Regions from separate parts of the Microbacterium murale genome, predicted to be linked through region 1. Evidence: predicted binding sites of a transcription regulator. Region 1 holds the regulator's gene; the other holds the start of a gene.
The links. Region 1 encodes LexA, which represses DNA repair genes until DNA is damaged. Its sites were predicted from a motif close to TCGAACANNTGTTCGA; they were not measured.
Positions count from the first base shown of each region.

Region 2: the regulator LexA is predicted to act here: its motif matches at 2,605-2,620, upstream of QFZ46_RS14325 (HNH endonuclease signature motif containing protein).

Region 1 covers NZ_JAUSXK010000001.1:290,464-294,316, reverse strand. The annotation lists gene QFZ46_RS01495 (S9 family peptidase) at 1-1,728, opposite strand, end outside; gene lexA (transcriptional repressor LexA) at 1,847-2,533, opposite strand; gene QFZ46_RS01485 (LysM peptidoglycan-binding domain-containing protein) at 2,842-3,216, shown strand; gene QFZ46_RS01480 (histidinol-phosphate transaminase) at 3,230-3,853, shown strand, end outside.
Region 2 covers NZ_JAUSXK010000001.1:2,952,650-2,956,502, forward strand. The annotation lists gene QFZ46_RS14315 (hypothetical protein) at 3-491, shown strand; gene QFZ46_RS14320 (TetR/AcrR family transcriptional regulator) at 545-1,207, opposite strand; gene QFZ46_RS14325 (HNH endonuclease signature motif containing protein) at 1,271-2,551, opposite strand; gene sucC (ADP-forming succinate--CoA ligase subunit beta) at 2,769-3,853, shown strand, end outside.

The sequences.
Region 1 (3,853 bases):
TCGTGCCGCCAGCGCGTCGCGGATCGACTCCGACTGCGATGGCGGGACGACGCGATCATCGGCGCCCTGCAGCAGCAGCACAGGCACATCGATCTGCTCGACGTGGGTGAGCGGGGAGCGGTCGATGTAGACCTGTTCGGCAGCGGGCAGCGGGCCCACCAGGCCGTCGAGGTAGTACTTCTCGAAGTCGTGCGTGTCTTCGGCCAGGGCGCGCAGGTCGGTCACACCATAACGACTGATCCCTGCGGCGAACACGCCACCGCGCACGAGTGCCGCGAGCACCGTCCATCCTCCCGCTGAGCCGCCGCGGATCGCGATGCGACTCGGATCCGCACGTCCGGATTCGGCGAGCCCGCGCGCGGCGGCCAGCACATCGTCGACGTCGGTGATTCCCCATTCGCGGTCGAGCCGCTCGCGGTAGGCGCGGCCGTAGCCGGTCGAGCCGCCGTAGTTCACATCCAGCACGCCGATGCCGCGGCTCGTGTAGAACGCGATGGCTGCGGAGGCCGCCCCTGCGACGTGCGCGGTCGGACCTCCGTGCACGAAGACGATGTACGGCGGAAGCTCTGCGTCTGGCGCTGCGGCATCGGGATTCGCCGGCGCGTAGTCGAAGGCGTGCACCGGCCCGTTCGCGCCCTCGAATGCGATGCGGGAGGCGGGCGGCATCCACGCTTCATCGGAACGTATGCCGCCTCTGATGCGTTCGACGGCTCCCGAATCCACGTCAACGGTCCACAGACCTGCGCTCACGTTCGCTCCGCCGCCGGAGAGCAGCACACGCGTGCCGGACGCGTCGTCGATGCTGACGTGAGCAGTGGCCGGCACATCCAGGCGCTTCTCTGACCCGTCGCTCCCGATCAGCACGACCTCGTCCGAGCCGTTCGTGCGCACGGCGACGATGCGGCCGTCGGCGAGCGGCTGGTACCAGCGGTTGCCCAGTACCCACAGGCCGTAGCCTGTGTCGGCGTCGGCCGGTGCGATGGCCTCCGGCATGGAAGCCTCAAGCCCGTCCATCCGCCGTCGATACAGGTTCCAGCGGCCGGTGGGATCGTCGGCGTAGACGAGCTCTGAATCGCTGATCCACTCGGGCTGCAAGGCAGCATGAGCGCGGGTGTCGGCGAAGACGTCGCCGCCGACGTTGGTGATGCTGAGCATGGCCTGCTGCCATGGCATCTGGCGTCCGCTCCACTCGACCCACGCGATGCGGGTGCCGTCGGGGGAGAGCGCGGGGTGGGCGAAGAACGCGCTGCCCTGGACGAACACGCGCATGGCGTCCGCGTCGGCAAGACCGGAGCCATCTGTGGGGATCTCGACGATGGCGCGCCGGTGCGGTTCCACAGACAGATCCTCGCGCACGGCGAGAAGGCGCCCGTGCTGCAGACGGAGTCCGCCATGGTTCGGACCCTCGGGTGTCAACGGCTCCGGCTCCGCGCCCGGCCGCATCCGGTACACGCGCTGGTCGCCGGCGTCGACGAAGAACAGCGTGCCGTGAGCATCCGCCGTCCACGCGCCGCCGCCGTACTCGTGCACTCGCGATCGCGCACTCCAGGGCTCGGGCAGCAGCACGTCGCCAGTCGAACTGCGCACCGTGACACGACCGCCCTCGGCGGGCACCGACTCCCCCCACCAGATCTCGTCGCCGACGAAACGGGCACCGTCGATGCGCGGGGCGGATGATGCGATATCGGCGGCGTGGAAGGGGGACGGCCAGGTTCCGTACGGCTGCATGCTTCGAGCCTAAGCGGCGTCTGCCGTGTGCAGCCGCGTGGACGTCGTCGCCGTCTGATGTCCGAATGACGAAGAACCGCCCCTCCGAATCCGGAGGGGCGGTTCTTCGTGGATGCCGTCAGACCGCGCGCAGCACCGCGACGATCTTCCCCAGCACAACGGCGTCGTCGCCGAGGATGGGCTCGAATGAGGAGTTGCGGGGGAGGAGCCAAGTGTGTCCGTCGCGCTGGCGGAACGTCTTCACAGTGGCTTCGCCGTCGAGCATCGCCGCGACGATCTCGCCGTTCTCCGCCGTGTTCTGCGTGCGCACGACGACCCAGTCGCCATCGCAGATGGCGGCGTCGATCATCGACTCACCGGAGACCTTGAGCATGAACAGATCGCCCTTGCCGACGAGCTGGCGGGGGAGCGGGAAGATCTCCTCCACCTGCTGCTCTGCCGTGATCGGGATACCGGCGGCGATCTGACCGACCAGCGGCACCATCGCCGCATCGCCGACCGGAGTGGCTGAGTCGGCGGGGTTCTCGCCGCTGGTGCCGGGCAGGTCGATGAGTACTTCCATGGCACGGGTCTTGCCCGGGTCGCGGCGCAGATAGCCGCTCAGCTCCAGCTGCCCGAGCTGGTGGGTCACGCTCGAAAGCGACTTCAGACCGACGGCGTCGCCGATCTCGCGCATGCTCGGCGGATAGCCGTGCCGTGCGATCGAGGTCTGGATGACCTCGAGGATCGCCAGCTGCTTCGCGCTGAGGTTCTTGCGCCGACGGGTGCGCGGGGCCTCAGGGCTGGGGACGGAGATGTCGCTCATGGGTGCTCCTTCGTGCGCGCTCACGGTGCTGATCGTCGTGTCCACGGCGCTCATCTTCGAATGTCGGTGGCCCGTGGTGTGGTGTTCGTATCGAAACCGTATCCGAGAAACACACCGAAACGGAAGATCTGTTCGAGCGTGTCGGTAAATTCAGCGGGTGGGTTTCGAATAGGTCTTGACAGATGTTCGAATTCGAAGATACATTCGGTACGTAGCTTCGCATTCCCCGCTCCCGGCCGAGCGGCGAATGCGAACGCTACGCCAAAAGGCGAAAGTCCAGAGGCAGCCAAGAGGCAGAGGAGAGTCACATGAGCACCATCAGCATCAGCGCCCCCGCAGTCCCTTCCGTACGTGCAACGTCCAGTGCTTCGACGCGACTGCGACTGACGGCACGCGGACGTCGGCTGCTGGTCGCCCTCGCGGCGCTCCCCCTGGCTGCAGGGATCGGGTTCGCTGCTCTCAGCGGCGGCTCTGCTCTCGCTTCCGGCGAGGCAGTGGAGACCACTGACTTCGACACGGTCACGGTGATGCCCGGCGACACGCTCTGGGCGATCGCCGAAGACGTCGCCCCCGGAGAAGACCCCCGCACGGTGATCAGCGAGATCGAGAAGCTCAACGCGCTCGGCGGCGGTTCGCTGCAGGTCGGCCAGCAACTCGCGATCCCCGCGGAGTACGCCGACTGAACTCCGCGTTAACATGGGGAGGGTGACTGTCTCACTCAGCGACCTCCCCCTTCGCGACGATCTTCGCGGCCTCACCCCCTACGGCGCACCTCAGGCCCCGCTGGCCGTCGCGCTGAACGTCAACGAGAACACCCATCCGGTTCCGGATGAAGTGGCGAGCGACATCCTCGACGACATCGCCGTCGCGCTGCGTGATGTGAACCGCTACCCCGATCGGGAGTTCACGGCGCTGCGTGAGGGATTCGCCGAGTACCTCGGCCACGACCTCGACGCGTCGCAGATCTGGGCGGGCAACGGTTCGAACGAGGTGCTGCAGCACATTCTGCAGGCCTTCGCCGGACCGGGTCGAACGGTCTTCGGCTTCGCACCCACCTACTCGATGTATCCCCTGCTGGCGCAGGGCATTGGCGCACGTTGGACAGCCGGCAGCCGTCAGCCCGACTACACGATCACCGCCGAGGACGCGGTGGCTCAGGTGATCGAAGCTGACCCCGACGTGATCATGCTGTGCACTCCGAACAACCCCACGGGCACTCCGCTCGGGCTTGATGTGGTGGAGGCCGTCTACGAGGCCTCCCGCGGGATCGTGGTGGTGGACGAGGCATACCAGGAGTTCGCGCCCCGTGAATCGGCATCC
Region 2 (3,853 bases), 2.7 Mb from region 1:
CGATGAATGAAATTCAGGGGCCGACCCCCGCAGGCACCTCCCGTCCATACCGCAATCTCTCCGAGGCGCTGCGCGCGCACCGAATCGACACGCAGAATCACGAGTTCATCGTGTCGATCACGGATGCCGTCGGCATCTCCTCATTCATCGATCGCGGTCGATACATCGAGGCGATCCGCCTCAGCGGCGGCACACCGCTGCACATCGGCAAGACGTACACCAACGGATTCGCCGAGGACGAGCAGGTCGTCGTGGGTGCGACCGCGCTGCGGCTGCGGCCGAGCGAAGGCCGTGAGCCGTACTTCTACGTCACGCATCCGAGCGAGTTGCGTCCCGTCGCCGAGAAGACCGCTACGGCACGCGCCCCGCGCAAGGTCGCATCGTCCGTCAGCGCGGCTCGGCCCACCAAGACGAACGAGCGTGACTACGGCACATGCGACGTGTGCTTCATGGTGCGCACCGCGTCGGGTAAGTGCAGCTGCGACAGCTGAGCGGCCTGCGCGGGACGGATTGACTCAGGCGTCGATCCGCAGAGCGGTGCGTCTCAGCCGAGGTCGGACTGCAGGCGGCGGGTGACCTCGGCGATCGGCATGGCCCGGGGGAAGACCGCGACGACCATGTCGTCGTGGGCTTCATCTGCGGCATCCGGAAGCACACCGTATCTGCGCCGCACATCGTCCAGAGCGCTCTGCAGCACCGACGGAGCAACGCGCTTCGTGCCGCGGAGCAACTGGCGCAGCACGTGGTTGTGCACAGCAGTGACGAGGGCCGCGAAACCGACCGCATCCAGCGGGTCGATCCCCGGTAGGGCACCGCGGAGATACTCGTCGAAAAGCCGTTCGTAGCGGAACACTGTCACGATCTCGCGCTCGCGCAGCGCCGGAACCTGGCGCACGACCTGATAGCGCAGGCGCGCGATCTCGGGATCGTGAGCGAAGTGCGAGAAGACGTGCTGGGATGCTTGGCAGACGGCATCCCACGGATCGCGATGGCCCTCGGCGAGAAATGCTCTCACCTCTTCCAGCAGTACCTCGTGGTCGGTGAAGACGACATCCTCTTTACCGCCGAACTGGCGGAAGAAGGTGGATCGCGAAACGCCTGCCGCTTTCGCGATCTGCTCCACCGAGGTCTGGTCGAAACCCTGGAGGCGGAACAAGTCGAGCGCTGCGGCGACGACGCCGGTGCGCGGGTCTGCGGACTGATGCATAGCGAGAAGCCTAGACCGATCTGTGAATGACGCGTGCGCGTGTGACCCCGGGCAGGGGACGGTTCAGAACGGGGGTGCGGATGCCACGGTGCGTGGTGGGGGTTTGCTTTCGTGGCCGGTGGGTGTGATGACTTGGACCGAATTGTCCGGGCGGTTGCGGTAGATCGCGCGGGTGTGGTGTCGGTGCGTGTGGTCGCGGGGGCAGAGGGGTCTGAGTTCGTTGATGTCGGTGGTGCCGCCGTGGGCCCAGGGGGTGGTGTGGTCGATGTCGGCGTCTTGGGCGAGGCGGTTGCAGCCGTCTCTGGCGCAGGTGCCGTGTTGCAGGATGAGCCATTCGCGTTGTGCCGGGGTGGCGCGGCGGCTGCGGCGGTCCATGTCGATGACGATGCTGCGGATCGGGTCGATGATCACGCGGCGGAAGGCTGTCGTGTCGAGGAACAGTTGCTTCGCGGTGAGGGGGTCGATCGGACCATGCCCGACGAGCTCGGCCTCCTGGGCGGGCACGGTCTCCCCGTCCAAGAGTTGAACGGGGATGGTGACGAAGATCTTCGTCTTGACCGCGGTGTCCGTGCCGATACCGCGCAACCAGTCGGAGCACAGATCGGCGCGGATCTGGTCACGGCTGCGGCACTCGTTCGGGTTCTTCTGCAGATTCTTCGCCGCCGACGTCAACCGGCGCTTCGCCGCGATCGCCTCGATGGTCGGGATGTATGCCATGAACCAGCTCATGCCGTCTTCGTCCTCGTGAACCACCACGCGGCGGCCACGAACCTTGCGAGCATGCCGCTCCGTGGCCCCGACCGGATCGAGGCGATCAACCAGGGTACGCAACCGACGCAGGAACGCCGCCGGTGGACACGAGAACGCCCACTCCGACGTCGCGTCATCGATCAACCGCATCGCACGTCGCTCCAGATCACGCTCTTCATCCGACGCATCCACCGCAGCGCGCACTCTCGCCAGTTCACCGACGGTGCGACCGACCAGATACATCGATACGAAACCATCGCGGGCATGGCGCCACAGGTTGGGCAGGTGAGCCATCGCCTCCTCTGCGACGAACAGTGCACCTCGCACGTACTCTTCCGAACACCTCAGTCGCAGCGCGATGTCGAAGATCGCGGCACGCTCGGCCTGCGCCACAGCATCCTTATCTGTTGTGCGGTGGACGTAGACCTCGGGATTGCGGCGAGCCAGAGCGACAGCATCCGCAATCCGCGCCGAACGGCTCGCGGCGTAGCGATTCAGATCGATATCCGCACACTGCAGATCATCGATCGCTGACTCGACGATGGACGCGGCGTCAGATGGCCGGTCGTCTACATCGTCGAACCAGGGTTCCATGAACTCAGATTAGCGTAAAGTTTCGATGAAAACAACGGAGCAGTGCAGAAAACAAGTAGATATGTTCTATTGATCTCGAATCCGAGAGCGAGAATGACGGCAGCCAGGGCGCGCTCGCGTGACCCGGAGCGTTCAGTCGGAGGTAGTAGGCTTTAGGACTGGTCGATGTCTCGACATCGAGAGACTTTCCGGACCGAGACCCAGTGAAGGAAGCACAGTGGATCTGTACGAGTACCAGGCACGAGACGTTTTCGAGAAGTACGGAGTGCCGGTCCTCGCCGGCATCGTCGCGGACACCCCCGAGGAGGTGAAAGCGGCCGCAGAGAAGATCGGCGGTGTCGTCGTCGTCAAGGCGCAGGTCAAGACCGGCGGTCGAGGCAAGGCCGGTGGCGTCAAGGTCGCCAAGACCCCCGATGAGGCGTACGAGGCGGCCAAGGCGATCCTGGGTCTGGACATCAAAGGTCACATCGTCAAGCGCGTCATGGTCGCCCAGGGTGCGGCTATCGCCGAGGAGTTCTATTTCTCGGTGCTGCTCGACCGCGCCAACCGCTCCTACCTCTCGCTGTGCTCAGTCGAAGGCGGCATGGAGATCGAGATCCTCGCTGTTGAGAAGCCGGAGGCGCTCGCTCGCATCGAGGTCAACCCGCTGACCGGTATCGACAAGGACAAGGCCGTCGAGATCGCTCGTGCAGCGAAGTTCCCCGAAGACCTCGTCGAGAAGGTCTCCGACGTCTTCGTCAAGCTGTACGAGGTCTACAAGGGCGAGGATGCCACGCTCGTCGAGGTCAACCCGCTGGTGCTCACCGAAGCCGGCGACATCGTCGCCCTCGACGGCAAGGTCACGCTCGACGAGAACGCTTCAGAGATCCGCCACCCGGAGCACGAGGCGCTCGAGGACAAGGACGCCGCTGACCCGCTCGAGGCCAAGGCCAAGGAATCCGGCCTCAACTACGTCAAGCTCGACGGTCAGGTCGGCATCATCGGCAACGGTGCAGGACTCGTCATGTCGACGCTCGACGTCGTCGCCTACGCCGGTGAGAACCACAACGGCGTCAAGCCCGCGAACTTCCTCGACATCGGCGGCGGCGCCAATGCGCAGATCATGGCTGCCGGCCTCGACGTCATCCTCGGAGACGCGCAGGTCAAGAGCGTGTTCGTGAACGTGTTCGGCGGGATCACCTCGTGCGTCGCCGTCGCGGAGGGCATCGTGAAGGCGCTGGAGATCCTGGGCGACGCCGCCACCAAGCCTCTGGTCGTCCGCCTGGACGGCAACCAGGTCGAGGAGGGTCGCGCCATCCTCGC